DNA from 2 places in the Collinsella sp. AF18-8LB genome. Region 2 is predicted to be linked to the other one. Evidence: riboswitches for the same ligand, from Rfam matches in the RefSeq annotation. Region 2 holds a riboswitch; the other holds the start of a gene.
The links. Region 2 has a riboswitch for thiamine pyrophosphate ahead of thiM (hydroxyethylthiazole kinase). Riboswitches for the same ligand answer to the same signal wherever they lie in the genome.
Positions count from the first base shown of each region.

Region 1 (15,038 bases), on a different contig from region 2:
GCTCATCGAGTATGGTCAAACCGACGCGATCTTCACCAGCCCGGTGGACTCGCGTACGGAAGACTATATCACCGGCCGCTTTGGCTGATCGGTGCGACTAGTCCCAAGCCGATCGGACCTGGTCCGGTGCGTATTCACTGTGCGGGCGGCATGACCGCACCCAACTGATTGGAGTGAACCATGCGCAAACTGTTTTCCCGTCAGCTCATCGAGGCCCGTCACGAGATGCTGAGCATCTATGAGGCCGTCGATCTGGCCCTCCACGATGCCGTAAAGGCCTATGTGACCGACGACCGCAAGCTCGCCACCAAGACCAAGAAGCGCACGCTTTCGATTGACGCACGCTGCGCCAACCTGGAGGCCGTCTGCTACAACCTGATTGCCACGCAGTCACCGGTCGCCTCCGACTTCCGCCTGCTTCAGACGATTATCTATGTTGACTTTAACCTGCAGCGCATGACCGATAAGGTCCGTCAGATTTGCCGCGCCACGCGTCATATGATCAAGGCCGACATCTCGCTGCCCAAGGAGCTTGTCGGCACGGTCGAGGCCGAGGCTGAGGCCGTCTACCAGGTGCTGGGCTCTTCGCTTTCTGCGCTCGTCACCAATGACATGTCCATCATCTGCAACCTGGCCGTCGAGGACGAGCCAGTGCACGCTGCCTACGAGAAGTTCTTCCGCACCTTTAACCGTATGGATACGGGCGACTTTATGGACGACGACAGCAACTATGACGACCTGCGTCGCGCCATCATGGTTTCACGCTACCTCGATCGCATCGCTTCGATTTCCATCGATGCCGCTTGCCGTCTGACCTTCCTGTTGACTGGTCAGCGTATGAACGCCGGCGATATCGCCCGCACTGATGAGGATGAGCTCGAGAGCATGCGCGTGCCTTCGGGCGAGGGTGTTATCATGAGGCCCGCCGTCGATGCTCGCTATGTTGCCAAGGTGCCTGCTAACGAGGTTAGCGAGGGCCTGCGCTACCTGCTGGATCATCTTGAGGATGAAGACGATGGCGAGGACGACGAGGAGTAGGGTAGCTCCGCTCGTTGAGAGATTGTAAATACCTGAGGGAGCGCGGCCTTGCGGATGCGGGGCCGCGCTCTTGCGTTAGCATGGGACTACTTGTTGTGCTGTCTGCGGAGGCGATTTGCCATGGATAACTATTTAGACTTGATGCGCGCTCGCCGCGAGCAGATACTCGAGCGCTTTTATGCCGCGCTCGATCGCGCTGGGAGGCCCCACGATGCCGCGCGTTTGATTGCCGTGTCCAAGACCGTTGGCGTCGACGAGACCATCGCGGCCATTCGGGCGGGGTATCGCCATTTTGCCGAGAACCGCCCGCAAGAGCTCGTCCGCAAGCTTACGGGTCTGGCGGAGCATCCGGAGCTGCCCGAGGTGCGTTTCGATATGATCGGCAACCTTCAGACTAACAAGATCAATGCGGTGCTGGGCTCAGCCGAGCTAATCCATTCGGTGGGGTCGCTTCATCTGGCGCAGGCTATCTCGAGCCGTGCGACTCGTAAGATCGAGGCGGGCGAGCTGGTTGCTCCCCAGCAGGTGCTGATTGAGGTCAACGTGAGCGGCGAGGAGTCCAAGGGCGGTTTTTCGCCCGATGAGATTCGCGCCGCCGCGGGTGAGCTTGCAGAGCTTGAGGGAATTTGCGTGCAGGGGCTTATGACTATGGCGCCCCGGGGGAATAAGGATGTGGCACGCCGCACCTTTGCGGGGCTTCGTGAGCTGAGGGATGAGCTGGAGGCAGCGCATCCCGATTTGAACCTGCCTGAGCTTTCCTGCGGCATGAGCGAGGACTTTGAGCCTGCCCTTGAGGAGGGCTCTACGCTCGTTCGCCTGGGCAGGGTAGTATTTAGCCCGGAGTTTGCAGTAAAATAGGGCTCTGAAGTGCGCACTGGTTTACAGAGCGCCTGCACTAAACCGTGAGAGGACACAACCATGGGCTTCCTTGACGAGATTAAAAATAAGATGCACCTGGGCGGCCAGCAGGGTTACGACCAGGGCTATAGCCAGGATGACGACTACGGCTACGATGACGGCTACGACGACGGCTATCAGGGCGGCGGCTACAGTGGTGCTTCGGGCGAGGGCTTCTATACCCAGGACGAGCCGAGCAACGGCCTGCTGGGCCAGACGCGCCGCGGTGAAGCTGAGTCGGTTGCCGTGTATACGCGCTCCGGTCAGCTGGTCGGCGATGACTCGCGTCATGCAACGACGTACAATCCGCCGTCGCGTTCTCAGGATACGGTCACCGGTGGCTATCGTCCCGGCGCCTACGACACGCCGTCGAGCTATGCCGAGAGCGCCCGTGCTCGCGCCGCGGCGCCTGCGCCCGCCCCTGCGCCGAGCGACGCCTCGGCCTATGCGAGCAACATCATCAACGCCACGCCGCAGCTGCCTGCCTATGTCCTGCGTCCCGAGAGCTATGATGACGTTGAGACCGTTGTCCGTCGTGTGCGTACCAAACAGCCCGTCGCGCTGATTTTTGTCGGCGTTCGCACCGAGGTCGCCAAGCGTGTCCTGGACTTTAGCTATGGCTTTGCCTGTGGCCTGGGCGCTACGGTCAAGGAGGTGGGCGACCGCGTGTTCATGGTGCTGCCCGCCGGCTGCGAGGTCAAGGATTCGGACCTCAAGAAGCTTCGTGCCGACGGCTACCTTAAGTAAACCCAAGACGAGGAGATTCTCATCAACATCTACACCATTGTCCAGCTGGTCAACACGCTGTTCAACTTCTACTCCACGCTCATCGTGGTCTATTGCTTTATGACGTGGATTCCCATGAAGCAGGGCGGCCTGCTGCAGGATATCGCTGCAGTGCTCGATAGCGTCTGCGGCCCGTGGCTCAACCTCTTTCGTCGGTTTATCCCGCCGATGGGCGGCGTTGATTTTTCGCCGGTCGTTGCGATTATTGCGTTGCAGTTGGTGCAGAGACTGGTTCTGCAGCTTCTTATAGGTATACTCGTATAGAACTGACTTAGTAACTTACGTCGGGCGTGTAGCGCCGAGGCGATGAAAAAGGAGACTTGTTATGGCTATTACCCCTGCAGACATCCAGGCTCAGACTTTCTCTGAGGCCAAGCGTGGCTACGATCCTGCCGAGGTCGACGTCTTCTTGGAGACGCTGTCTTCCGAGGTTGACGCTATGCTCGCTAAGATCGTCGACCTTAAGGGCCGTCTGACTGCTACTGAGCAGCAGCTTGCCGATGCACAGGCTCAGCTTGCCCAGGCTCAGGATACCGCCGCCCAGGCCGCCCCTGCCGCCCCCGTGGCCGCTCCCGCCCCTGACTTCTCCGCTCAGGAGCGCCAGATTTCCGCTGCCCTGATCGCTGCCCAGCAGACCGCTGAGACCATCGTCAACGATGCCAATGAGAACGCTGAGCGTATCCGCAACGAGGCTGACGCCAAGGCCCGCGAGGTTATCCGCCAGGCTCTGACCGAGAAGCAGGCCGAGCTCGAGGAAATCGACCGTCTGAAGGCTTCCCGCGAGGAGTTCAAGGCCGAGTACCTCAAGCTCATCCAGCACTTTATGGACGACGCCCAGAACTCCTTCCCGGCCGACCTCATGGCCTCCACGCCGGTTGGTTCTGCCGCTTCTCCTGCGGTGACTGTTCCCGCCGAGCCGCTGCCCGTCGCCGATCCGGTTGTCCCCGTGGCCGATCCCTTCGCCCCGATCGACAACTTCGCTGCCGACGACCTGGACTAACATTCGGCCTACAATTTAGTGCCTAGAAAGGACCCGCAGCTTGCGGGTCCTTTTTTATGACTGTGCAGGGTGTGCAGGGGTGCGCAACATAAAAATCCGAGCCCTGCACATAGTGGCGCAGAACTCGGTGAACGGGTGAGCGGTCAAGGGTAGGTTTTGCGGCATGTCCCAAAAATCTACTTGAGGAGGAAGTCGGAGAGGGGAATGGTGCGGGCCTCTCGATGCTCGGGGTCGGCGATATGGTCGGCAGGATAGCCACAGACGAGCATGTGATAGGGATAGACACCCTCGGGCAGGTCGAACTGCTCACGGGCCACCTCGGGCTTAAAATGGCACACCCAGCACGTTCCCAGGCCCTGCTCGGTGGCCTCCATCATCATCTGATCACACACGATGGACGTATCGATTTCACTGGAATTCATCTGATCATACGGGCGCACCCAAGCATCATCGGTAACGCTGCAAATGAGGAAGACAAGCGGAGCCCCAAAGATAGACCCATCACGAGCAAACCGAGGCTGACAAGCAGCAGCCTTCTCCAACAGCTCGGGCGTATCCAGCACCATCACACGAGAAGGATGATTATTACAAGCAGAAGGAGCAATCCGTCCAGCTTCAACAACAGCATCCACCACCGACTGCTCCACAGCCCGATCCTCAAAAGAACGACAAGAATACCGACCACGAGCCAAATCCAAATAACCCATAACCAAGCCCTCCAAAGTCAACGAATCGATCCAAAGCAAAATAAAGGGTACCCAAAGCACCATCCAGCCAAACGTTTGAGGCGGTCCCAAAGTTCCCAACCGGGCCCAAAGGCCCTGCTAACAAAAGCCCCATCGCTTTCAAAGTATCAGCCAAAGTTCCCAATGGTGGTACGTAAGGCGAAGGGCCGGCCACGGTTTACTTTCGAACGACTCTGCAAAGCAGCCGGAGTGAGAAAGCAAACCGTGGCCGGCCCTTCGCCGCCGGGACACGTACCCCCAATTAACTGTTCTTCATGACGATCGAATCCACGACATCGGCCACATTCTCACAGCAGTCGGCGCAGTATTCCAGGAAGGCATATACGTCACGCCAGGCGATGACCTCGAGCGGGTCCTTGCCGTTGACGTGCAGGTTGCGCATGGCGTTGATGTAGAGCTCGTCGGCCTCGGACTCGATGGTGTTGATCTGGATGACCAGTTCGCGCAGCGTTTTGGACTTGCGGTAGTTGGGCAGCTCGACCATCAGGTCCTTCATGGCGCGGCAAGCGTCGGTCACCTTGTGGGCGATGACGATGGCGTCGGGATGGATGCTCTGAATGTTGGTGAAGTAGACGCGCTGCACGACGCCCTCGATGCGGTCGAGCACGGTGTCGAGTGAGCAGCTCATCAAATTCAGATCCTCGCGCTCGAGCGGGGTGATAAAGGCGGTGAGCAGGGCGTCTTCAAGCTCGTGGTGCTTCTTGTCTGCCGCATGCTCAATGGCATGCATCTCCTCGAGCATATCGTGAATCTTCGCGGGATCGAAGTTCTCAAAAATCTGGGTAAGCAGCTCGGCGGCCTGGACGGCGAGGTCGGCGCAGGCGACGTAGTTGTCAAAGTAGAACGAATTGGGTTTCTTTGCCATGGGTGGGTCCTTTCGAGGCGAAGACGGGTAGGCGAAGTGTTGCGGTCCGGATGGACACTCGGTTTGACTAGAGGAACATCATGAACAGCTTGGCCATGAAAAAGCTGATGAGTCCGCAAGCGGGGAAGGTGAAGAACCAGGTGAACATCATGTCCTTGACGACGCCGAAGTTGATGGCTGAGAGGCGCTTGACGGCGCCGACGCCCATGATGGCGCAGGTTTTGATGTGCGTGGATGACACGGGGATGCCGGTAAGGGTGGCAAGTAGCAGGTTCGCGGCGCCCGCGAGGTCGGCAGAGAAACCCTGATACTTCTCGAGCTTAACCATGCTCTGGCCGACGGACTTGATGATGCGCTCGCCGCCCACGCTGGTGCCGATACCCATAGTGGCCGAGCACAGCAGCATAATCCAGATGGGGATGCCGGCATCGCCGACGCTCGTCTGGCCGTTGGCGAAGGCCACGCCTAAAAAGAGCACGCCGATGAACTTCTGTCCATCCTGCGCGCCGTGCATGAAGCTCATGGCCGCGGCACTCGCGATCTGAGCGTATTTAAAGAAGACGTTGGCACGTCGCCTGTTGGCGGCGGCAAAAAGAATCGAGACGAGCTTGCACAGGACCCAGCCCATGACAAAGCCCAGGCCGATGGAGAGCGCCAAGCCGTAGATGACCTTCATCCACTCGTGGACGTTGACGCTGCTCGCGCCGCCGAGGGCGATAGCGGCACCGGTCAGGCCGGCGATAAGGCTGTGGCTTTGCGAGGTGGGGATGCCAAAACGCGACGCTGTGGCGCCGTAGACGACGATGGAGAACAGCGCCGCGCACAGGCACGCGAGCGCCATGGTGCTATTTCCGCCAAAGTCGACGATATGTGAGATGGTGTTGGCGACGCTCGCGTTAAAGTGCGTCATGATGAGCACGCCGAGGAAGTTGAATGCGGCGCTCATGAGAATGGCAGCGCGGGCGGGCATGCAACGCGTAGTGACGCAGGTCGCGATGGCGTTGGGCGCGTCGGTCCATCCGTTGACGAAGATGGCGCCGAGCGCGAGAATCACGGTGACGGCAAGGACTGGGTTCGACACAAGTTGGCCGAGGAAGGTTGAGAACGTTACGTCCATATATGGGCTTTCTCGAAGTTTGCAGAAACGTTACAAAAACATGATAAATCGTATCACCTCCTGCGGGTTTCTTTACCGAGTTCTGATGGGAGAAGTGAATTTTTGGGTACTAAAATTGAATATTAGCCCTGTTGACCTCCGGTGTTCTTTTTGCTAACACGTCGTGCGGACGTGCGCATGCGGTCCGACACGCCAAAACCACAGCCTGTTCGCTTTACAATATGCAAACATGCGTTCGATAATAGGGGCATGGAATATCGACAGACAGATGGCAAAACTCGGCGCGTGCACAAGCAGTATGTGGACGTCGTGGCTCGCATCCTCGCGGGCGGACAAGTCGTGCCGGTCACCGTCTGCTGGGTTGACGGTCGCTGCTTTACGATTGACGAGATTGTCTCGACCACTGGGTTTGGCCTGACGGTTCACGGCATTCGTACGGCAACCTATAAGGTTCGTTTTGGCGGTCATGCGACCGAGTTGTATCTGGAGGACCAGGCGCGCGAACGGCCGGACGGCTTGCAGACCCACGTGATGCGTTGGTGGGTCTGGGCGTTTGACTGCACGCTCGAGGGTGGGCGCCGCAGGTAAAACGTGTGGCATTTGGGTACAATGGCAGAAATCTTGTCGCTTAAGGCGCTGCTGTCGCGGCGCTATCTGAAAGGACGAAAGCATGAATGATATCCAGGGCTATCAGAACGGCCCCATCGAGACCGGTGCAAGCCGTGCCAAGGAGATGTCGCCGCGTGCGTACAACCTTGTCATGTCCGCCCTGATCTTTTTGGGCTTTTGCGCCATGGGTGCCGGCGCCTACTTTACGAGCACCATGGCGTTTGCCCGCATGATGATGAGTGGCGCCGCTTTGCCGCTGGTCTTTGGCTCGTTTATTTTGACCATCGTCGGCATTGTCATGATGTCGGCTGCCGCGGGCAAGCAGTCTGTGGGCCTGTCGCTCACGGGTTACGTGATCTTTGCGAGCACCTTTGGCCTGACCGCGTCGTTTGGCCTTGCCAACTACGACCTGCCCACCATCAACACCGCCTTTATCGCCACCGCCGCCATTACCTTTGTCTTTGGCGCGCTGGGCGTGACCTTCCCCAAGTTCTTCCAGCGTGTGTATGGCATCGGATTTGGTATTCTGCTTGCCACGATCCTGGTCGAGATCGTGCTGATGTTTATGGGCGTTTCGCAAACCATCACCGACCTGATCGTGATTGTGGTGTTCGCCGGCTTTATTGGCTACGACACCTATGTGGCCACGACGGTGCCGCCCACGCTTCCCAATGCGGTGCTCATGGCGTCCAACCTGTTCGTGGATATCATCAACGTGTTCCTGCGCATCCTGAATATCCTTGGTCGTCGCGACTAGCGGCGAGTTGCAGCGGTGCTTGCCGCGCGCGTAAATCAATGCGAAAGTCGGTCCTTCGGGGCCGTCTTTTTTGTACGTGGCGGGGTATCATGGATGGGAAAAAGCCGATAACGGCAGCGACAGGAAAGGTGACCACTTATGGCAGACGTCGACAACAGGAACCGTAACCGCAGGACCGGCCGCGCAGGGCAGCCCAACCCCAAGCGCGAGGCCCGTGTCAAGGCCGCCGAGCGTCACGTGGCAACTGTGTCCGAGGCGTGTGCCAAGGATATCGAGCGCTCGCTTGCCGGCGTGCGCGAATTCGACGGTATGCCTGCCGGTTTTGTCGCGGCGATGAAGGCCAAGGCCCAGGCGGCTGCCGAGGAGCAGGTTGCTGGGGTTGTGGAGGCTGACGCTGCCGAGGTCGAGGCCACCGAGGTCGCGCCCGTCGAGACCGAGGTCACGGACGAGTCTGCGTCTGCCGAGGAGCCCGCAGAGACCGAGCCCGTGCCTGCCGAGGAGCCCGCTCCGACCCTGCCCGAGGTCACCGTGCTTGATGCCTCCGCCACGCAGGCCATTCTGGACAACGGCCGTGGCTATGCGCAGTTCTGCGACATGGCCGTGCTTGCCTTTGCCTCGTTTACCAATCCGGGCGGCGGTTACATCCAGGGCTATCTGGGCCAGGAGGCCGCGCTCTGTGCCGATTCGTATCTGTACAATGTCCTCGATAAGCAGCGTAAGTGGTACGGCGAGAACCGTCGCCGCAATATCAACTGCGAGCTGTACCGCAACCGCGCGCTGGTGGTGCCCGCGGTGCGCTTCGACCGCAACCATGTGCATGCGTATGCCGACGTGATCGTTGCCGCCGCGCCCAACGTTAAGCGCGCCCGCCAGGAGTATCGCGTGAGCGACGATGCTCTGCTGGATGCCCTGCGCGACCGTATCCGCTTTGTACTCGCCATCTGCGACGAGTTGGGTCGCGAGAAGCTCGTGCTGGGCGCATGGGGCTGCGACAACAACGGCTTTGACGCCGAGGCCGTGGCTGAGCTCTTCCGCAAGGAGCTCGCATCGGGCGACTTCAAGGTCAAGCAGGTCTTCTTTGCTGTGCCCTCTACGCGCTGGGACGAGGACTTCGCCAAGTTCGAGCACGTGTTGGCAAACTTCCCCGAGCGCAACGAGGAGTCCTATGCCCAGGTTGCCGCCCGCGCTGCGGCCGCCCGTGCCGCCGAGCAGGCTCGGGCCGCTGCCGAGGACGATGAGGATGACGACGACTGGCGCAAATACTTGTAAACTGTGCGCGTGATGCGACATGCCGAGCCGACGGGGGCTGCTCCCGTCGGCTTTTTATTGAGTGGGGAGCTTACGATGAAAAACGTTCTATGCTTTGGCGACAGCAACACCTATGGTTACGATCCGGCTGGTATGCGCGACGGCACCGCGGTGCGCTATGCGCAGGATGTGCGCTGGTGCGGCGTGGCGCAGCGTGACCTGGGCGAGGGCTGGCATGTGATCGAGGAGGGGCTCAACGGCCGCACGACGGTGCGCGACGATATGTGCCACCTGGACACTAACCTCAACGGCATTCGCGCGCTTCCGATGCTGCTCGAGGCCCATAAGCCGCTGGACGCCATTGTGATCATGCTGGGCACCAACGACTGCAAGACGGTCTTTAACGTGACGGCTTCCGATATAGCCCGTGGCGCCATGGCGCTGATTCGCGCCGTCCGCGCGTTTTCGTGGACCGACGCTGCGCCTTGTCCGCGCATTCTGCTGATGGCTCCCATCAAGATCAAGCCGCAAATCGCCGATGTGTATATGACCGATTTTGACGAGCATTCCGTCGAGGCCTCGGAGCATTTTGCCGAGTACTACGCGCACGTAGCCGAGCAGCTTGGCTGCGACTTTTTGAATGCCGCCGACTTTGCCGAGCCGGGCGATATCGACTATCTGCATATGATGCCCGAAAGCCACGAGAGCTTGGGACATGCCGTGGCAGCCAAGCTCCAAGAGATGCTCGGTGAGTAGCGCAGCCCCAAACCACCACAAAGGGGACAGGCACTTTTGTGGTGGTTTTGCCCGGGTAAACGAGCGGCTTGGCTGCCACATGGGCATGGATGAGCTCATTGACCTGTTTGCCGAGGGGGATGAGCTTGTCTCAAATACCGCTTTTGAGGAGCTGGAGCTCGCCTATGACGTGGCGAACGGTGCGACCTTTGACGGCATCGTGTTCCGCTCCTGCGTATTCGATGGCGTCGACTGGAGTGGTTCGACGTTTCGTGACGTCGTATTTCGCGGTTGTCGCTTTATCCGCTGCAATATGGAAGGCTGCTGGCTCAACCGATGCGACTTTGTTGATTGCTCGGCGCCGGGGCTCAACTTGGTCAAGGCGCGCCTGTCGAACGTTTCGTTTGCATCATGCGACCTGAGCTACGCGAACCTTTCGGAGGGACGCATTGGCCCCATCACGGCGTGCGATGTGCGCCTGACCGAGGCGGCGCTCCAGGGGGCCAAGTTGGGGCAGCTGCGCCTGGATAGCTGCGACCTGACGCGAGTTGATGTGTTCAAGACACCGCTATGTGGTGTTGATGTATCGCGCTGCACGTTTGAGGCTCCCGTTGTTTCGGGTGACTACCGTGAGTTGCGTGGCCTGACAGTCAATGCCGAACAAGCGCTCGCACTTTCGGGCTTGCTCGGCATCCAACTCGCAGACGATTAAGTGTTAAAAGAAAAACCACCACAAAGGTGCCTGTCCCCTTTGTGGTGGTTTTGCTGCAGGGCTAGTAATTCCACATGTGGTTGACGGGGCCGGAACCTTTGCCCATGTCAAAGCCGGCGGCGAGGGCGCCCGTTAGGTAGGCCTTGCCGGCGTTGACGGCGTCGGCAAGATCCATGCCCTGGGCCAGCGCGCAGGCGATAGCGGACGAGAGCGTGCAGCCGGTGCCATGCGTGTTGCCGGTCTCGATGCGCTTGTGACGGAACCATGTGGTGAGCGGATCGCCCAGGTGGTTGCCCTCGTCATCGAGCGGCGCGGGCTCCGCCAGCACGTCGTTGGCCTCGTTGACAAGATGTCCGCCTTTAACCAAAGACGCGCATCCAAAGCGGCGGGTGAGGAGCATGGCGGCATTTTGCTGCGTGCGCTCGGAATCGACCTCGTAGTCGAGCAGTGCCATGGCCTCGGGGATATTGGGTGTGATGACGGTCGCCAACGGGAACAGGCGACGCGTGAGCGCCTCGGCCGCGTCCTCGGCAATGAGTCGAGCGCCCGAGGTGGCTACCATGACGGGGTCCACGACCACGTTCGTTGCGTTCCAGGCGCTCAAGCGGTCGGCGATGACTTCGATAATCTCGACAGAAGAAACCATGCCGATCTTGACGGCGCTCGGGCGGATGTCGTCAAAGACGGCGTCGATCTGCGCGGCGACGATATCTGGCGAGATATTCTGCACGGCGGTGATGCCCAGGGTGTTTTGTGCCGTGATGGCGGTTATGGCCGTCTCGGCATACAGACGGTGCGCCGTAATGGTCTTGATGTCGGCCTGAATGCCGGCGCCACCGCTGGAATCGGATCCTGCGATGGACAGGACGGCAGGTACCTTGCTGCGATCCATGTTCGCTCCCTTGTTCGGTCGGAATCAAATGGGTCTTTAAGCTAGCATTATAAAGATGCCCGGGCCGACTCTATGTCGAACCCGGGCGGGCGGTGCAATCTTTACGCAAATGCAAGAAAATGTTCACACGTCAACAACGGTCGACGTCGCGGTGCTTCCAAAAGCAATCGTGGCGACGAGTTAGTCCTCCATGCCGAGGTCGATCGTCGTGCCTTCGAACACCTTGTTGACAGTGCGAACGGCGCACATCTTGCCGCACATGGTGCAGGTGCCCTCGGTGGCGGCGGGGGATTCCTCGTAGCGCTTCTTGCCGGTGACCGGGTCGAGGGCGCACTTCCACATGGCGTCCCAGTCGAGCTTGCGGCGTGCCTGACCCATCCTGTCGTCCATGTCACGGGCGTGCGGTACCTTCTTGGCGATGTCGGCGGCGTGTGCGGCAATCTTGGTGGCCATGAGGCCATCGAGCACATCCTGAGCGTTGGGCAGGCACAGGTGCTCGGCCGGCGTCACGTAGCACAAAAAGTCGGCACCCGAGCTCGCGGAGATGGCGCCACCAATGGCGGCGGTGATGTGGTCGTAGCCCACGCCGATATCGGTCACCAGCGGCCCCAGCACATAGAACGGGGCGTTGTGGCACAGGCGCTTCTGCAGCTTCATGTTGGCGGCGATCTCGTCGAGCGCCATGTGACCCGGACCCTCGACCATGACCTGGACGCCGGCGGCCCAGGCGCGCTTGCACAGCTTGCCCAGCTCGATCATCTCGGCGGTCTCGGTTGCGTCGTTGGAGTCGTAGAGACAGCCCGGGCGGCAGGAGTCGCCGAGCGAAATCGTCACGTCGTACTCGTGGCAGATCTCGAGCACCTCGTCGTAGAACTCGTAGAAGGGGTTCTCGTTACCGGTGACCTCCATCCAACCAAACAGCAGCGAGCCGCCGCGGCTGACGATGTTCATGAGGCGGCCAGTCTCCTTAAAGGTCTTGATGACCGACTTGTTGATGCCGCAGTGGATGGTCATAAAGTCCACGCCGTCCTCGGCATGCGCGCGCACGACCTCGAGCAGATCGTCCTTGGTCAGCTTGACCAGCGGCTTTTCCATGTAGCCGATGGCATCGTACATGGGGACGGTGCCCACCATGAGCGGTGTCTCGTCGATGAGCTGCTGGCGGAACTGGCGCGTCTTGCCCGAGTTGGAGAGGTCCATGATGGCGTCGGCGCCAAAGTCCTCGGCGATCTTGACCTTCTTCCACTCCTCGGCGGCATCGGCCTTATCGCCCGAGATGCCCAGGTTGACGTTGACCTTGGTGGACAGGCCCTCACCGACGCCAAAGGCGCGCAAGCCTTTTTTGATATGCACGATGTTGGCGGGGATGGCGATGCGGCCGTCGGCCACGCGCTCGCGGATGTACTCGGGGTCGCGATGCTCGCGCTCGGCGACTTCTTTCATCTGCGGCGTGATTTGCCCGGCGCGGGCGAAGTCGATTTGCGTGACGAGCTTGGGCTCGGTCTGTGTGCTCATTGGCACGGCTCCCTTCGTTGGCATTACCCATATCAGGTTTGCGGGTCAGGGCGGGCGCGCCCAATCTCAGCCTGCCGTCTTGTCCTGCAAGCTCCCCGTTATGTCATGGGCTCAAGTATAGCCTGAATGGGTACGATTGGGCCAACGAGCGTGCTTGCGGGGAGGCGAACATGGAAGACAAGCATCTATATCGAGAGACGCAATGGGATGTATCGGCCGAGGAAAGCCGTGCGCACCATGGCCTTGTCGCGATTGGTTTTGCGGTGCTTGCCGTGCTGGTGATTGCCTTTTGTATCTGGACGTTTGGTGGTCGCGGCGGCGCTGCATGGGAGTTCGAGGCTGATGATAGCCTACCGATTATGACGGTGAGGAGTGCTGGCGGTAATGCCAATACGCTCGCCGTTCCGGGCGACTATTGGTATCCGTACGATGGATTTGTCCAGCTGCAGCTGAGCGGTGGTTCCATTCCTGGTGAAGAGATCGAGCGCGTGACCTTCGATGCGGCGCTTAAGACGCTGTTGGTCGAGCTCAAAGATCAAGGGGATGTGCCCACGACGATGGATATCGCGCTGACGGAATGGCGCCTGGAGCCCCCGTCGGGCGTCAAAGTGTCCGAGGTGGAGCACGTCAAGATTACCTATCAGGACGGCTCGACAAATGAAATTGCCAAAGCCGACGGCTTGGCGGAATAGACGCCGTGCCTAGGTAGCACATTCAAAGTAGCGGTGGTCCTACAAGGCCTGTTCGTTCAGGAAGACCAAAGTGTTTTTATTTGAAAGTTCGGGAAAGTGACGATAACCAACGTCGAACGCGGTGAGCCCGCTTACATCCTCGAGCTTGTTTTCTGCCATCCACCGCACCATGGAGCCGCGCGCCTTTTTGCTGGCGGTCGACCGTTGGATGGGCTTCCCGTTGCGGATACCCTCGCCAAAGAGGCATGTGACGGCCGTGGCGTCGCCCGCGAGGTGGGGCAGAACGGCTTTGGCATACTCTACGCTGGCGAGGTTGACGATCGTGGTGTTTGAGTCCGCCGGGGCGATAGCCCGCGCGAGCTTGTCGCTCCAAAACGCGTAGAGGTCTCGGGCATCGTCAACGGCGAGCTTCGCGCCCATCTCCAGCCGATACGGTTCGACGGCATGAAAGGGACGAACGCACCCGTAGAGGCCGGAGAGGATCCATAGATGGTCTTGTAGCCATGCGAGCTGCGCGGAATCCATCACCTCGGGCGCCATGCTCTGGTATTGAATGCCGTGATAGGACATGACGGCAGGGGAGAGGTGACGGGCGAGTTCGGGATTGTCGAGATTGCCGTTTTTCAGGATGGGCCCGAACTCATGCAGGGTGTTGAGGCAAGGCCCCAGCAGTTTGTCACTCACGTTCCATAGCGCTTGCAGGCCGCCGCTGCCTTCATTTCGTTCGATATCTAGCAGTGCGCGGTGGAGGCGAGCCGTCTCGTGCGCAAAAGGTGGAATGCCCAGGACTTCAAAAGCATCTTGGGCCGCGCGCATCTGCTTGGCGGGCGAAATGATGACCTGCAGCATGGACTCTCCTCTGCCAAAAGGAAGTTGCGGTGGAATACGGTCTGTTTGGGCCGTTTATGGGCCAGTTTAGTCCGTATTTCACCGCAACTGATGAAGGGCTGGTTAGGCGCGCTCGATGAAGGCCTTGTAGCCGCGATAGGCCTCGTAGATATCGGCCTTGTTGGCGACCTCCCACAGGGCGTGCATGGACAGGACGGCAACGCCGGAGTCGATGACGTTCATGCCATACTCGGCCATGATGTAGGCGATGGTGCCGCCGCCGCCCGCGTTGACGCGGCCGAGCTCGCAGGTCTGGAAGTCCACGCCGGCCTCGTCCATGATGTCGCGGATGAGGGCCACATACTCGGCGTCGGCATCGTTGGAGCCGCCCTTGCCGCGGCTGCCCGTGTACTTGTTAAAGCACAGGCCGCGACCCATAAAAGCTGCATTCTTAGTCTCGAACTTACCGGCATAGCCCGGGTCAAAGCCGGCGGACACGTCAGAGGAGAGCATGCGGCTGCGGGCGAGTGCGCGGCGCAGGGCCAGCGGGCTGCTCTCGCCGGCGAGCGTCATGATCTCGGCGACGGTGTTCTCGAAGAAG
Region 1 covers NZ_QRWU01000003.1:134,346-149,383, reverse strand. Annotated here, with positions in the region: gene pstB (phosphate ABC transporter ATP-binding protein PstB) at 1-88, shown strand, start outside; gene DWX25_RS05390 (PhoU domain-containing protein) at 181-1,038, shown strand; gene DWX25_RS05385 (YggS family pyridoxal phosphate-dependent enzyme) at 1,159-1,896, shown strand; gene DWX25_RS05380 (cell division protein SepF) at 1,957-2,682, shown strand; gene DWX25_RS05375 (YggT family protein) at 2,698-2,985, shown strand; gene DWX25_RS05370 (DivIVA domain-containing protein) at 3,047-3,721, shown strand; gene DWX25_RS05365 (nitroreductase family protein) at 3,898-4,428, opposite strand; gene DWX25_RS05360 (DUF47 domain-containing protein) at 4,709-5,332, opposite strand; gene DWX25_RS05355 (inorganic phosphate transporter) at 5,400-6,449, opposite strand; gene DWX25_RS05350 (hypothetical protein) at 6,699-7,037, shown strand; gene DWX25_RS05345 (Bax inhibitor-1 family protein) at 7,120-7,815, shown strand; gene DWX25_RS05340 (TIGR02452 family protein) at 7,954-9,084, shown strand; gene DWX25_RS05335 (SGNH/GDSL hydrolase family protein) at 9,160-9,819, shown strand; gene DWX25_RS05330 (pentapeptide repeat-containing protein) at 9,905-10,510, shown strand; gene thiD (bifunctional hydroxymethylpyrimidine kinase/phosphomethylpyrimidine kinase) at 10,572-11,402, opposite strand; gene thiC (phosphomethylpyrimidine synthase ThiC) at 11,583-12,917, opposite strand; TPP riboswitch at 12,909-13,025, opposite strand; gene DWX25_RS05315 (hypothetical protein) at 13,088-13,609, shown strand; gene DWX25_RS05310 (YaaA family protein) at 13,649-14,458, opposite strand; gene DWX25_RS05305 (aminopeptidase) at 14,561-15,038, opposite strand, start outside.
Region 1: linked by a shared signal. The riboswitch ahead of thiC (phosphomethylpyrimidine synthase ThiC) and the one ahead of thiM (hydroxyethylthiazole kinase) in region 2 are both predicted to bind thiamine pyrophosphate.

Region 2 (15,038 bases):
CGACGCCGCCTATCTGTCGCTCGGTAAAAAGGAAACCAAGACGCCCAACCGCATGATGCGGCACGTACTCGACGATACGCGCGCGATGGAAGAGCTGTTTATCGAGCGCGACATTCCAACAACGCTGGAGCTCAACCCCGGCAATCACTTTGCCCAAACTGACCTGCGCATGGCGCGCGGCATCCACTGGATACTGACGCATTAAAAATGGTGCCCACGCGCATATACGCATGGGCACCATATCTTGTTTTAGCTGAACGCAGCTGCTACTTAACAGCCTCCTCAAGCTCAGAAGTATCGAACTCAAAATCATTGCCGGGCAGAATCGCATTGAGCACGATACCCACCAGCGAGCCCACGGCAAGACCGGAAAGCGAAATCGTCACGCCGCCCAGCTCCAGCACGATGGCGCCGGCGGTGCTGTACGCAATACCGAGCGAAAGCACAAGCACCAGAGCCGCCACCAGCACGTTGCGGTTGTTCTGGAAATCGACCTGGTTCTCGATGAGGTTACGGACGCCCACAGCGCTGATCATGCCGTAGAGCACGAGCGACACGCCGCCGATAACGCATGCCGGCATGGCTGCGATGACCGCAGCGAACTTGGGGCAGAACGAAAGCACGATGGCGCAACACGCGGCAATGCGGATCACGCGCGGGTCGAACACGCGCGTCAGGGCGAGCACGCCGGTGTTCTCGCCATAGGTGGTGTTGGCCGGAGCGCCAAAGAGCGAAGCCAGAATCGTGGCAAGGCCGTCACCGAGCAGCGTGCGATGCAGACCAGGATCGGCGATGTAGTTACGCTCGCAAGTGGAGCCGATAGCCGAGATGTCACCGATATGCTCGATCATGGTCGCAAAGGCCAGCGGCATAATGGTAATGATGGCCGTCGTGGCAAGGCCGCTATCGAACTGCGGGCCAAAGAGCGCAAACACGGTGTTGTCCCACACGATGGGCAGACCGACCCACGGAGCGGCGGCAACGCCCGAAAAATCGACCTCACCCAACGCAGCCGCAACGGTATAGCTCACCACGACGCCCAACAGGATCGGCACGATCTTGACCATGCCGCGGCCCCAAATATTGCAGATGACGATGACGGCCACAGCGACAACGGCAACAAGCCAATTGGTCTGGCAGTTGGCGATAGCAGAGCTTGCCAAGATCAGGCCGATGGAAATGACGATGGGGCCGGTCACCACCGGCGGAAAGAAGCGCATAACGCGCTTGGCGCCAAAGGCGCGGAACAGCGCTGCCAGCACCGGATAGAGCAGACCGGCGCAGGCAACGCCCAGGCAGGCGTAGGGCAAAAGCTCGGCCTCGCCGTTGGGCGCAATTGCGGCATAACCGGCAATAAAGGCAAACGATGAGCCCAAAAATGCCGGCACCTTACCGCGCGATAGGAAGTGGAACAGCAGCGTGCCCAAGCCGGCAAACAAAAGCGTTGCCGACACCGAGAGACCGGTGAGCACGGGCACCAGCACCGTGGCGCCAAACATGGCAAACAGGTGCTGCAGACCGAGCAGGAACATGCGCGGGCGGCCGAGCGACGATGCGTCGTAGATGGCATCGCTAACGGCGGGCGTCGAGAACTGGGACATTGATGTCCTTTCGAATGGAAGGGCGATCGGGCATATCGGATAACCTGCCCGAACGATACGATCCGAACCATTGTACGCGATACGCAGCGCCTCGCACGCGCCGCCGCCTGCGAACGGCATCGTTATTTCCAGACACGCTCCACAATACGCTTGACCAGCGCAATCTTTGCCCACTGCTCGTCCTCGGTCAGCTTGTTGCCAATCTCGCAGCTGGCAAAGCCACACTGCGGAGACAGATACAGGTTCTCGAGCGGCACGTACTTTACCGCCTCGCGGATGCGCTCGACGATGGCGTCTTCGTTCTCGAGCTCTGCCGCCTTGGTGGTCACCAGGCCCAACACGACCTTCTTGCCGGGGGTAACGTACTTGAGCGGCTCAAAGCCACCGGCACGCGGCGTATCGAACTCAAGATAGAACGCATCGACGTTCTCGTGTGCGAACAGGTACGGCGCGATGGGGCCATAGCCGCCCTCAAAAGCATAGGTAGAGTGGTAGTTGCCGCGGCACACGTGCGTGTTAATGACAAGGTCATCGGGCTTGCCCTCGATTGCGGCGTTGTTGAGCGCCACGCCCAGCTCGCTCACCTTTTGCAGGTCAACCGGGCTCATACCGGTCTTGGACACAAAGTCGGCATCGCAATAGATGCCCCAGGTGCAGTCATCAAATTGAATGTTGCGGCAGCCTGCGGCATACAGGTCGGCAATAACGGTGCGGTATGCTGCGGCGATGGCATCGGCGAGATCTTCGTCGGTCTTGTAGACGGCGCGCAGGCTCTCCTGCTGGCCATCGCAGCGGTCGAGCGTGACTTCGGAGAACGTCTGGATCGGCGCCGGAATGGTCTGTCGCGCGACCTGACCCCCCCTCGAGCGCCTTGACAAATTTGAAGTGCTCGACGAACGGATGATTCTCGCCGCTAATGGGACCGGTTACCACGGCGGTGTCGGCGGTAGTCTCCTCATCGTGGAACATATAGCCTGTACGCGAGGTGCGACGCTCGACGCCGTTCAGCCCCCACATAAAATCGAGGTGCCAGTAGCTGCGGCGAAACTCGCCATCGGTGATGACCTGCAGGCCGGCGGCCTTTTGCCTTGCCACCAAATCGCGGATGGCATCGTCCTCGACGGCCTTAAGCCCCTCGGCATCAAGCGTGCCTGCCGTATAGGCAGCACGAGCGTCCTTTACGGCCTGCGGACGAAGAAAGCTGCCGACGATATCGGCGCGAAACGGTGCGTTCGGTTGAATCGAAGTGCTCATAGATATCTCCCTTTTGCATTGGTTGCTTTACCGGGACAGAGTATGAGCGTTCATATGGCCATCGTAAAATATACGTTTATAACAGTTTGATATAGATGCTTCCTATGTCACTCTGGACTGCCATAAAGGGACTTGAACCGTGGGGAACACAGCAGCCTAGATATGCTGACGAATCGCGTCGATATAGGCCCGACCGTAGCGCGTGAGCGTCGTGTTCTTGCGCGTGATAATGCCAATCTCCATGTACTCGTCCACGTCGAGCGGAATCGAGATAATGCCGGGGCCGTTGAGCTCGTGGCTAATCACGCCCGAACACACCGTGTAGCCGTTGAGACCCATGACCAGGTTGAACAACGTCGCGCGGTCGCGCACGCGGATATTCTTGCGACGCTCAAACGTCGAGGTCAGCTCCTCGGAATAGTAAAACGAGTTGTAGCTGCCCTGCTCGTAGGACAGGAACGGGTAGTCTTCCAGATCCTCGAGCGTCACGCTGGAGCGGTCCGCCAGCGGATGGTCGGCACAGACGAAGATATGAGGCGTGGCACAGAAGAGCCCTTCGAACACGAGCTCGTTGGCCGCCAGCATGCGCTCGATGACCTCGCGGTTGTGCTCGGACAGATATAGGATGCCCAGTTCGCTTTTCATATGCGCGACGTCCTCGATAATCTCGTGAGTCTGCTCCTCGCGCAGGGTAAAGTCGTAGCGCGCGGCATCGAACTCACGGATCACATCGACAAACGCGTTGACGGCAAAGGAGTAATGCTGGCAGCTCACGCTAAAATGCGGCACCTGCTCGGATGCTCCTTTGTACTTACCCTCGAGCAGATCAGCCTGATCGAGCACCTGGCGCGCATAGCCCAAGAAGGTCTCGCCCTCCTCGGACACAATGACGCCCTTGTTGGTGCGCTCAAAGATATGCACGCCCATCTCGTTTTCGAGATCGCGAATCGACGCGGTAATCGAAGGCTGCGACACATAGAGGCGACGCGAGGCCTCGGTGATGCTGCCACATTCGGCAACCTTTACAACGTACCTGAGCTGCTGAAGCTTCATGGCTTTCTCCCTAGACGTTCGCGATGCCGAAGTCTGCCGCGTTCATCTGACGCATAAATGACGGCATCTCACCCGTCGCGGCGCAGGCGGCAATCTGATGCAGCGCTGCGGCAACCGCATCATCTGCCGCAGCGCCGATATGCCAGCGTGCAGCAGCCGTGACGGCCTCGTTGGCATTGGCGACCGCAACGGAGTTGGGAACGGCATCGATCATGGGCAGGTCGTTATCGGAATCGCCAAATACGGCCACCTCGTCGGGCGTTAGGCCCAAAGCGCGCGCCAGCTCCAGCGCAGCGCAGCCCTTGTCCCAACCAGCCGGAAGGATGTCGAACAGGCGCACACGGTTGTTGGGAAACACAAGCGAGAGCTCCGGCACCTCGGCGGCAACGTGCTCGCGTAGCTCCGCGAGTTCCTCACGCGAACGGGCGCTCCAGATATTCGCCTTGAACACCGGCGCATCATCGACGACAGGGCGGCACGGGGCCTCTTCGCCCTTGAGCCACGCATTGCCGCCCGATTCCATAGCGCGGCGCACACGCTCGGCATCACGTGTCACGCAATAGGCATCGTTATCCCAAAAGCCATCACCCAAGCTGTATACCTTCAGATAGGTATCGTCGGTTTCTTCTTCCAGATAGGCGGCCAAGCGCATAAGCGCATCGTTATCGGTCGCACGCGAGGCGACCACTTCGCCATCGACAAACATGACCTGGCCGTTGCAGAATGCACCGGTCGAAAAACACTCGGAATGATTTTTAAACATCCAGCCCATCGCAGACGGTTGGCGACCCGAAACCGGACCAAAGTGCAGACCCGCCGCCTGCATGGCATGAATGCCCTCGATGGCATAGTCGCTGGCGCCGTCATGCCCGGCCGGAATCAGCGTATCGTCCATATCGGTCAGCACGAGTTTGATCATAAGGTCCCCCAGTCGTTTTCATCCTAACCATTGTACCGATGCGCTAGTATAGGGAACAACAGATTCGATGCGGGAGTGCCGGCGGTGCAAACCACAAGGCTGAGAGGGCATGGGGCCCAATCCTTTGAACCTGTCAGTTAATGCTGGCGTAGGGAGCATGCCGCCTTTTTAGGGGCGCTGTCTATGCACAGCGCCCCTTTTCTATGCCAAGGAGGCATGTGCAGTGATCGATTCGGAACAGCTTAAGCAAAACGTGGTCAAGGCTGTGGAGGAGATTCGTGCCACCAATCCCATGGCCGGCTCCATCACCAACACGGTAACGATTGACTTTGTCGCCAACGCGCAGCTCGCCGTGGGCGGTTCGGCCGCCATGGTCTATCTGCCCGACGAGGGCGAGGCACTCGTTGCCGGCGGCGGCGCCATCTATCTGAACATGGGCACGCTCTTCCCCATCTACGAGCAGACGATTCCCCGCGCGGCCAAGGCGGCACACGACGCCGGCAAGCCCTGGGTGCTCGATCCGGTGGGCCTGGGCATCGGCAGCCTGCGCACCCAACTGGTAAACGAACTCAAGCAGTGCAAGCCCGCCATCGTGCGCGGCAATGCCTCCGAGATTATCGCGCTCGCCGGACTGTGGGGCCTTGAGGGCGAAGCGGCCGATCTGAGCCGCGTGCGTGGCGTCGATACCACCGACACGGTAGACGCCGCCCGTGATGCCGCCGTGGCGCTCGCCCGCTACACCGGCGGCGCCGTAGTGGTCTCGGGCGAAGTCGACCTGATTACCGACGGCACGACCGTTGCCAAGTCCCACGGCGGCAGCCCACTCATGTCCAAGATCACCGGCTGCGGCTGTTCGCAGGGCGGCGTGCTGGCCGTGTACGCCTGCGCCACCGACCCGTTTACGGCGGCCATCTGCGGCACCGCCGTCTACAACGTTGCCGGCACGCGTGCCGCCGCCGTTGCCGATGCCCCGGCAAGCTTTAAAGTCGCCTTTATCGACGAGCTCTACCGCGCAACCGCCCAGGACATTGCCGATAACCAACTCGAGCTCGAGGAGGCATAAGCCATGACCAAGCCCGCAACCAATGCCGGCATGAACACACTCGTCGCTGTGGCCATCGCCCCGTGCAGCACCGGCGACGAGCTATCTGCCGAAGTCGCCGAGGTCGTACGCGTCATTCGCGAGAGCGGCCTTCCCAACCGCACCACCTCGATGTTCACCGAAATCGAGGGCGACTGGGACGAGGTCATGCAGGTCGTGCGCGACGCAACCTTTGTGTTGGCGAGCAAGGGCATCCGCACCGAAGTCGTGCTCAAAGCCGATATTCGACCCGGATTTACCGACACCATGACCGGCAAACTCGAGCGCATGGAAGCGCAGATCAAAAAGCAGGAGGAAGCACGATGAGCATCCGCGACGACCTTGATATCTCGGCCTACCTGGTACTCGGCCCCGAAAACACCCTCGGACGCCCCGTAAGCGATGTGGTGACCCAGGCGCTCGATGCCGGCTTTACCTGCATCCAGGTGCGCTCCAAGGTGGCAAGTGCCCGCGAGATTATCGCACTGACGGGCGATGCCGCGCAGGCCATCGCTCAGGCCGGCAAAACCGGACAGGTCGCTCTGCTGATCGATGACCGTCTTGACTGCGTACTCGCCGCACGCGAACAGGGCATCGCTGTCGACGGCGTGCATGTTGGCCAGAGCGACATCCCCGTCGAGGTCTGCCGCAAACTTTTGGGCCCAGATGCCATCGTGGGCCTTTCGGCCCGCTGCGAGGAGATGCTCGAGTACGTCAAGACCGCCGACATGAGCCTGGTCGATTACCTGGGCATCGGCCCGCTCCATGAGACCGAAACCAAGCGCGACTGCGGACGTGCGGCCGACGGCTCCATCATCACCAAGAGCTTTGAGGACCTGGCTGCCCTCCATGCGGCAAGCCCCGTGCCCATCGTGGTGGGCGGCGGCGTCAAAACGGCCGATCTTCCGCAGCTCAAGACCACCGGCGTCGATGGCTTCTTTGTGGTGAGCGCCGTTTGCAGTGCCGACGACCCCTACGCCGCAGCCAAGGAGCTCGTCGATACCTGGCAGCAGGCATAGGCCCATGCCAAGCAGCTGCTCCGCAGCCCCATATCTTCAATAGTGGAAAGCGCATCCCAGTTTGGACGTCCATTCTGGGATGCGCTTTCCGCCGTGGCCCCTACCCCGCCAGATACGCTTCCAGCGCCGGCAGCGTCGCCTCCGCATCGCGACGGCCGATCTGATAGATGCGCTCGAGCTCATCGGGCTCGCGGCACAGCGACGGCACCTTCACCGATTCGCTCGGCCGCACCACAAAGATCTCGCCAGCGGCTTCGCGACGCGCCAGGTCATCGAGCGTGGCGTTGTAGACCTCATGTCGATGCTCAAGCGCCGCAACAAACTCCGAATAGTGACGATACACGCGACGCAGAATAGGCATCACGCTATTGGGCTGCTTCACAAAGCCCGCCGGCTGTGTCAGCACCACCACGTTGCGGTCATAGCCCTGCGCAAACAGCCAAGCGCTGGGGATGGAATCGGCAACACCGCCATCCAAGTACTTACGACCCTCGATGGCAACAGGACGCGTCGCCACGGGAATCGCCGACGACGCCCGGATCCACTCGATATCGCGCTCGTCGCCATAGGGCAGGTCATGGTAGACGGCCTGCCCCGTCTTAAGATCGGTGCATACGCACGTAAACCGCATGGGGCAGGCGCGATATGCCTCCAGATCGATAGGATCGCGCTCGATAGGCACCTCGTGATAGGCAAACTCGGCATTGAACATATCGCCGGTTCGTAGCCAGCTCGTCACGCTCGCATAGCGCTTGTCGGCACAATAGGCCTTGTTGTAGCGAATGGCGCGGCCAATCTGGCGCGATTTAAAGTTGTAGCCAAACGCCGCGCCCGCCGAGACGCCCACCATATGGTCGCAGGTTAAGCCATGCTCCATCCATACGTCGAGCACGCCCGCCGTATACATACCGCGGTAGCCGCCTCCCTCGAGCGCAAGCCCCACCGTGCGCGTCGTATCTGGCTGTGCCATGCAACCATCTCCGTTCTCATGCTTTTGAACTAAACAAGTATATCTGTCAACGTATGCCGTCAAAAACGTGTTTATAAGCATTTATCGAACGTTTCCCGATGTATCCCCATGCCGCACCGCAATGCCCCTAGATGGCCTTGGGCATGAACGCCCTTAAGAACGTTGCGAAATAAACATCGCCTGCACCGTGCCAACGCCGTCGCACACAACGTGAGATAATTCTCAGCAGAATTCACCGATAGCAGATGGAGTTTGTGATGAAGGTTCTTTTGGTCAATGGCAGCCCCAAGGCAAACGGCAACACGGCCCGCGCACTCGCCGAGGTCGCCGAGCAGCTCAACGCCGAGGGCATCGAGGCCGAGATGTTTCAGCTGGGCGCCAAGCCTATTCGCGATTGCATCGGTTGCGGCCAGTGCGGCAAGCTCGATTGCCGTTGCACCTTTGACGACGATGTGGTCAACGAGCTGATTGCCGCTGCCGAGCAGGCAGACGGCTTTGTCTTTGGCTCGCCCGTCTACTACGCACATCCCAGCGGACGCATCCTCTCGGCACTCGACCGCGCATTCTATGCAGGCAGCAAGGCCTTTGCGCACAAGCCGGGCGCCGCTGTCGCCGTTGCCCGCCGCGGCGGCACGTCGACCACCTTCGACGTGCTCAACAAGTACTTCACCATCAACCAGATGCCCGTGGTAGCATCCACCTACTGGAACAACGTCTTTGGTGCCATGCCGGGTGAGGCCACCCAAGACGCCGAGGGCCTCGCCACCATGCGAAACATCGGCAATAACATGGCCTGGCTACTGCGTTGCATCGAGGCGGGAAAGGCCGCCGGCATCGAAGCCCCCCAGGCCGATCGCGCTAGGACCAACTTTATCCGATAATTCCAGCGGTGGTCACCTTGATGTTCTGTCAATGTCAGCGAAAAGCCAGCTGATGAGGCAAGGTGCCTTGAAAGAGGAGGGCGCTGGGCTTTTGCCCGCGCCCGACGATTGAAAGGCAGATTGCCCATCAGATGGCTTTGCAGCGTCGAGGTGACCGCCGTTCGTTAGAACGGCGGAACAAATACATGAATATTCAAATCTTCGGCACCAAAAAGTCCTTCGATACCAAGAAGGCGCAGCGTTATTTTAAGGAGCGCCGTATTAAGGTGCAGTTTATCGACCTTAAGGAAAAGGAGATGAGCAAGGGCGAGCTCACGAGCGTGATGCAGGCGGTCGGCGGCATCGACAAGCTGCTCAACCCCAAAGCCAAGGACGAGGAGACGCTCGCGCTCATCCAGCATCTCACCCCCAGTCAGCGCTTTGATAAGCTGCTCGAGAACCAGCAGGTTCTGGCCGAACCCATCGTGCGCAACGGCAAAAAGGCCACCGTCGGCTATTGTCCCGACGTATGGGGAGCCTGGGAGTAGCCTGTGTTATTTGCCCGTGCGTGGGTATAAGAGCAGGCGTTTGGCATAAGATTCAGCTGTAAGCCATGTCTAACAAAGGAGGGCACATGCCCAACAAGCCCGTGAAGATCATCATGCTTACCGGATACCTCGGTGCCGGCAAGACCACGCTGCTCAACCACATCCTCGCCAACGACGGCGGCATCCGCGCCGCCGTGATCGTCAACGATATCGGCGAGATCAACGTCGACGCCAGCCTCATCGCCGACGGCGGCCTTTCCGAGACCGACGACCTCATCCCGCTCACCAACGGCTGCATTTGCTGCACGCTTTCGGACGACTTGGCCAACCAGCTGCAGGGCATCGCCGATTCGGGCAAGTTCGACTACATCATCATCGAGGCCTCGGGTATTTGCGAGCCTATCCCCATCGCCTACACCATCTCGAGCTTCTGCGACGAGGCCAAGGTGGGCGACGAGCCCAAGCTCGCGCTCGACAACATCGTGGCCGTGGTCGACTGCGCCCGCATGTACGACGAGTTCAACGGCGGTCGCGACCTGCTGGCCGAGGATATCGACGAGGACGACATCGAGAGCCTGCTCATCCAGCAGATCGAGTTTTGCTCCACGCTGATCCTCAACAAGACCGATACCGTCACGCCTGAGCAGATCGCCGAGCTCAAGGCCATCGTGCGCAGCCTGCAGAAGGACGCCGTGATTGTCGAGGCCCAAAACGGCGAGGTCCCCATGGAGGAGCTGCTCGATACCGACCGCTTCGACTTTATGCGCGCCTACAACTCCGCCGCTTGGATCGAGGCCATGGAGCATCCCGAGGAGCACGACGACCCCGAGGTACTCGAGTACGACATCGAGACCTTTGTATACTCGCGCCGCAAGCCGTTTGACCTGCAGAAGTTCACCGATTTTATTGAGCAGGAGTGGCCCAGCGAGGTCATTCGCGTTAAGGGTCCGCTGTGGCAGACCGGCGATCCGGACATGTGCTACATGTTTGAGCAGGCCGGCCACCAGATGCGCCTGATGGAGAACGGGCTGTTTGTCGATTCTGCGCCCGAGGGCGAGAAGCAAAAGATTATCGACGAGAACCCCGAGATCATGCAGATTTGGGACGACGAGATGGGCGACCGCATGACGAGCCTGTGCATCATCGGCCGTCATATGGACAAGGACGCGCTCATCGCCGCGCTCGATGCCTGCCTGACCGACTGGCACCGCGCCTAGGTTTAACGAAGCTAGCATTTTTCCGCCCACGTAACCGCCAAACCACCACGAAGGTGCCTGTCCCCTTCGTGGTGGTTTTTCATTCTGAGCCAAGGAGATTCATGTTCAATATCGTGCTGTATGCGCCCGAGATTCCGGCCAATACGGGCAATATCGGCCGTACCTGCGTGGTCACTGGCACTCGCTTGCACCTGGTAGAGCCGCTGGGCTTTTCGCTCGACGACAAGACGGTGCGTCGCGCCGGTCTGGGCTACTGGCAAAACTTGGACGTGACGACATATGCCGGCTGGAAGGATTTCCTTACGCGCAATGGTCTCTCCCCCGCCGACGAGCGCCTGCATCTGCTGACCAAAAAGGCGCGCCGCACCTATGCGCAAAGCACCTACCGCGACGGTGACTATCTGGTCTTTGGCAGCGAGAGCTCGGGGATTCCCGAAGACCTGCTTGCTGCGGCGCCCGCATGCTGCGAGCGCATTCCCATGCTGCGCGACTGTGATTCGCTCGATAACGCCGAAGTCTGGGAGGCCCACGAGGAGGCGCTCGGGCATACCGAGGACAGCCACGAGGCCATCCTTCGGCAGGATATCTGCGGCAACTTTGTAGACCCGGACGACTACCGCATCAGCGCCCTCAACCTCTCCAACAGCGCCGCCATCGTCCTCTACGAGGCCCTGCGTCAGACAGGCTTTCCCGGAATGTGACAAAGGGACCGTCCCTTTGTCACATTCGGTTAGAGGTAGCGGCCGGTGATGCTTGCGGAGCAGGCAGCGATGTCGCCCGGCGTACCGGTGCAGACGATTTGCCCGCCCGCGTCGCCGCCGCCCGGGCCCATGTCGATCACGTAATCGGCATTACGGATAAGGTCGAGGTCGTGCTCGATCACGATAACCGTGGCGCCCTTGGCAACAAGGCCATCAAACACACTCAGCAACACCTGAACATCGAGCGGATGCAGACCAATCGTGGGCTCGTCGAATACGAATACGGCATCGTCCTGCACGCGGCCCATCTCACTCGCAAGCTTAAGGCGCTGCGCCTCGCCGCCCGAAAGCGCCGGCGTGGGCTCGCCAAGTGTCAGGTATCCCAGCCCCAGATCGTGAAGCGTCTGCAGGCGTGCCTGAACTTTCTTGAGTCCGACGGTCGCGTCGAGGGCCTCATCCACGCTCATATCCATAAGTTGCGGCAACGTAAGCAGGCTGCCGTCCTTTCCCTCGCGATGGATATGCGAAGCCGCGTCTGCATAACGTGAGCCGCGACATGCCGGGCAGACGATTTCGACATCGGGCAAAAACTGCACGTCGAGCGATATCGAGCCCGTGCCATCACACGTAGGGCAGCGCAAGGCGCCGGTATTGTAGCTAAAGGCGCCCGCCTTGTAGCCGGCTGCCTTGGCCTCGGGCGTACGGGCGAAGGCGCGGCGCAGCTCATCATGGATGTCGGCATAGGTCGCTACCGTCGAGCGCACGTTGGCACCGATGGGCGTGGCGTCAATCAGGTTGGCACGTGCAATGCCCTCGGCATCGATCCAGCGCACGTGGCGCGGCAGGCGCTCGCCGGCTGCCTGCGCCTTAAGTGCCGGGATGAGCGTCTCGAGTACCAACGTCGTCTTGCCTGAACCCGAAACACCCGTAACCGCGACGAGACGGCCGCGCGGGATATCGACTTCGAGTGGCTTGACGGTATGGATGGTATCGGTCGCCATGCGGATATGACCCTGGTCGAACATTTCGTCGTCAGTCACCTGCGGACGCAAGCGCTTGGGCTCGGCGCGCAAAAACGGCGCGATACGGCTGTCCTGCGATTGCTCGACCTCGTCTACCGTACCAGCGGCGATTACGTTGCCGCCGCCTGCTCCGGCAACGGGGCCCATCTCGACCAGATAATCAGCCTCCACCAGCACACGTGTATCGTGGTCGACAACAACCACGGTGTTGCCGTCATCCACCAGATCGCGCATTACGCCCACCAGGCCGTCGACATTGGCAGGATGCAAGCCGATCGAAGGCTCGTCCAGCACATACAGCACGCCCGTCGATCGGTTGCGCACCACACGGGCTAGCTGCACACGCTGGCGCTCACCCGTGGAGAGCGTGGCACCGGCGCGGTCGAGCGAAAGGTAATCGAGGCCCAGGTCAACCAGGCGGCGAGCCGTACTCAAAAACGAATCGCAGATGTCCGTCGCCATGGGCCGCATCTCGGTCGGCAAGGATGCGGGCACCCCACGCACCCACTCAATCGCCTCGCCCAGCGTCATGGCCGCCGCCTGCGCCAGATTGATACCGCGCACCTGAGACTGGCGCGCGGCTTCGGAAAGACGCGTGCCTCCGCAGTCGCGGCACGGCCCCTCGTGCAAAAAGCGTGCAACGCGCTTGAGCCCCTTGTCGTCCTTAACCTTGGCGAGCGCATTCTCAACGGTATAGACGGCGTTGTAATAGGTAAAGTCGAGCGGCGTGGCACCCTCGCCGTTTTTGGGAACGTAGAGAATGTGCTTCTTAACCGCCGGACCATGGAACACGATATCGCGCTCTTGAGGCGTGAGCTGGCTAAACGGCACGTCGGTACGCACGCCCATCTCGCCGGCTACCTGCTTCATCAGATCCCACATGAGTGTGCCCCAAGGAAGCACCGCGCCCTCGTTGATAGTCTTTGACTCGTCGGGCACCAGGCTCGCCTCGTCCACCTCGCGCATGACGCCGGTACCGCCGCAGGTAGGACACGCGCCGCCGCTGTTAAAGGCAAGGTCCTCGGCACTCGGCGCGTAGAATTCACGGCCGCATGCGGGGCACGCGAGCGACAGGCCCGCGGCGACGTTAAGGCTCGGCTCCACGCGCGTCCCGCAGTGCGGGCAAACGTGATGGGCGCAGCGGCTAAAGAGCAGACGCAGGCTGTTGTTGAGCTCGGTCATGGTGCCAAAGGTCGAGCGCACGCCCGGCACGCTGGGGCGCTGATGCAATGCGAGCGCCGCCGGCACGTGCAGCACCTCGTCCACCTGGGCGTGCTCGGCTTGCGTCAGGCGACGTCGAGTATAGGTGCTGAGCGCCTCCAAGTAGCGACGCGAGCCCTCGGCATAAAGAACCCCCAGCGCCAGCGAGCTCTTGCCCGAACCCGATACGCCGGCAATACCCACCAGCTTTCCCAGCGGAATATCGATATCGATGTCTTTGAGGTTATGGACGCGCGCACCGCGTACCTCGATAGCACTTGGTTGTTGCGACACCGTCATCGCTCCCCTTCCTGTTAGCCGAACGTGGCAAAGGGACTGTCCCTTTGTCACGTTACTCGCACTGTGCTCGCCCGCGCCAGTCTTCGCAGGTCAAATAGGTAAAGTACTCGGTACGCACATCGCCCATAAGCTCGCAGGGCACGTCGCGCTCAACGTGATGTGGCACGAACCCACATTTTTGTTGGACGCGTAACGACTTGTTATTGCCCTCATAGTATCCGCACCAAAGCGCCTTGCAGCCAAGCGTTTCAAACGCATAGCGTTGCATAGCTCGCACTGCTTCCGGAGCAAAGCCTCGACCCCAAAACGGCTTGGCGATCCAATACCCCACCTCGAGCTCAAGTCCAACGCTTTGGCCGTTCGATTCGCAGCGCGGCGGCATGAGTCCAATGCTGCCCACGGGCTCGTCTGTCTCGGGCAGGCAAATGGCAAAGGTATGGGGCGCCGTAAAGACCGTCTGAATGATCTCTCTGCTTTCCTCAATGCTTCGATGGGGTGGCCAGCCCGCAGCCGGCCCCACGTCCGGGTCGCTCGCGTATGCAAACAGGCTCGCCGCATCCGTCTCGCGCCACGGACGAAGCACCAAGCGCTCAGTATGAATCACCACGTTTCAACCTCTCAATTATCGATGTGACAAAGGGACTGTCCCTTTGTCACATGTAGCCGAAAAATTCCGCGTCGGCGGGGCGATAGGGACGGAAGGTGGCGGGATCGACCTTTACGTGCGCCGCGGCGGGCACGTCGTACCATTTGACCGTGTAACCGGCGCCGTGAGAGCAAAAGACCGAGTCGGGCGTGTTGGGCAGATCGGCCTCGGGCTCATAGGCGGCCGTCTCGATTACGCGCTCGGCATCATGGCAAGCCGAATAGCCGGCGAACTCCAGGTACAGATGACCGCGACCGCTCGTGTAGGCAGCCACCTCCAGCGCATAATCCTGCACTTCGGATGCCGGCACGCGACCCACAAGCTTCGCCCGGTCGCCTGTTATCGTCGGCGGCTCGTACTCGGCACCCATGCGCGTAGCGTCTGACAACGCCCTGCCCACGCACTCCCCCGGCACCTCGAGCTCAAAGTGGTACCACGGCTCCAACAGCACCGCCGCGCCGGCCTCACGCGCCTGCATCAAACCCTGGCGAATCGCGCGGTACGTGGCCTGGCGAAAATCGCCGCCCTCGGTATGTTTGGCATGCGCACGGCCGCCCGTGAGCGCAATGCGCACATCGGTGATGGGCGAGCCGGTCAGCACGCCCAGGTGATCGCGCTCCATGGCGTTGGTGAGTGCCAAACGCTGC
Region 2 covers NZ_QRWU01000002.1:201,254-216,291, reverse strand. Annotated here, with positions in the region: gene DWX25_RS04640 (alpha/beta hydrolase) at 1-205, shown strand, start outside; gene DWX25_RS04635 (uracil-xanthine permease family protein) at 267-1,601, opposite strand; gene DWX25_RS04630 (hypothetical protein) at 1,724-2,479, opposite strand; partial or broken gene DWX25_RS09655 (5-methyltetrahydropteroyltriglutamate--homocysteine methyltransferase) at 2,565-2,855, opposite strand; gene DWX25_RS04625 (LysR family transcriptional regulator) at 3,012-3,908, opposite strand; gene DWX25_RS04620 (HAD-IIB family hydrolase) at 3,919-4,827, opposite strand; TPP riboswitch at 4,889-4,999, shown strand; gene thiM (hydroxyethylthiazole kinase) at 5,051-5,890, shown strand; gene DWX25_RS04610 (thiamine-binding protein) at 5,894-6,235, shown strand; gene DWX25_RS04605 (thiamine phosphate synthase) at 6,232-6,927, shown strand; gene DWX25_RS04600 (patatin family protein) at 7,028-7,897, opposite strand; gene DWX25_RS04595 (flavodoxin family protein) at 8,155-8,778, shown strand; gene DWX25_RS04590 (arsenate reductase family protein) at 8,964-9,305, shown strand; gene DWX25_RS04585 (GTP-binding protein) at 9,392-10,522, shown strand; gene DWX25_RS04580 (tRNA (cytidine(34)-2'-O)-methyltransferase) at 10,624-11,223, shown strand; gene DWX25_RS04575 (excinuclease ABC subunit UvrA) at 11,253-13,745, opposite strand; gene DWX25_RS04570 (GNAT family N-acetyltransferase) at 13,798-14,352, opposite strand; gene DWX25_RS04565 (translation factor GTPase family protein) at 14,399-15,038, opposite strand, start outside.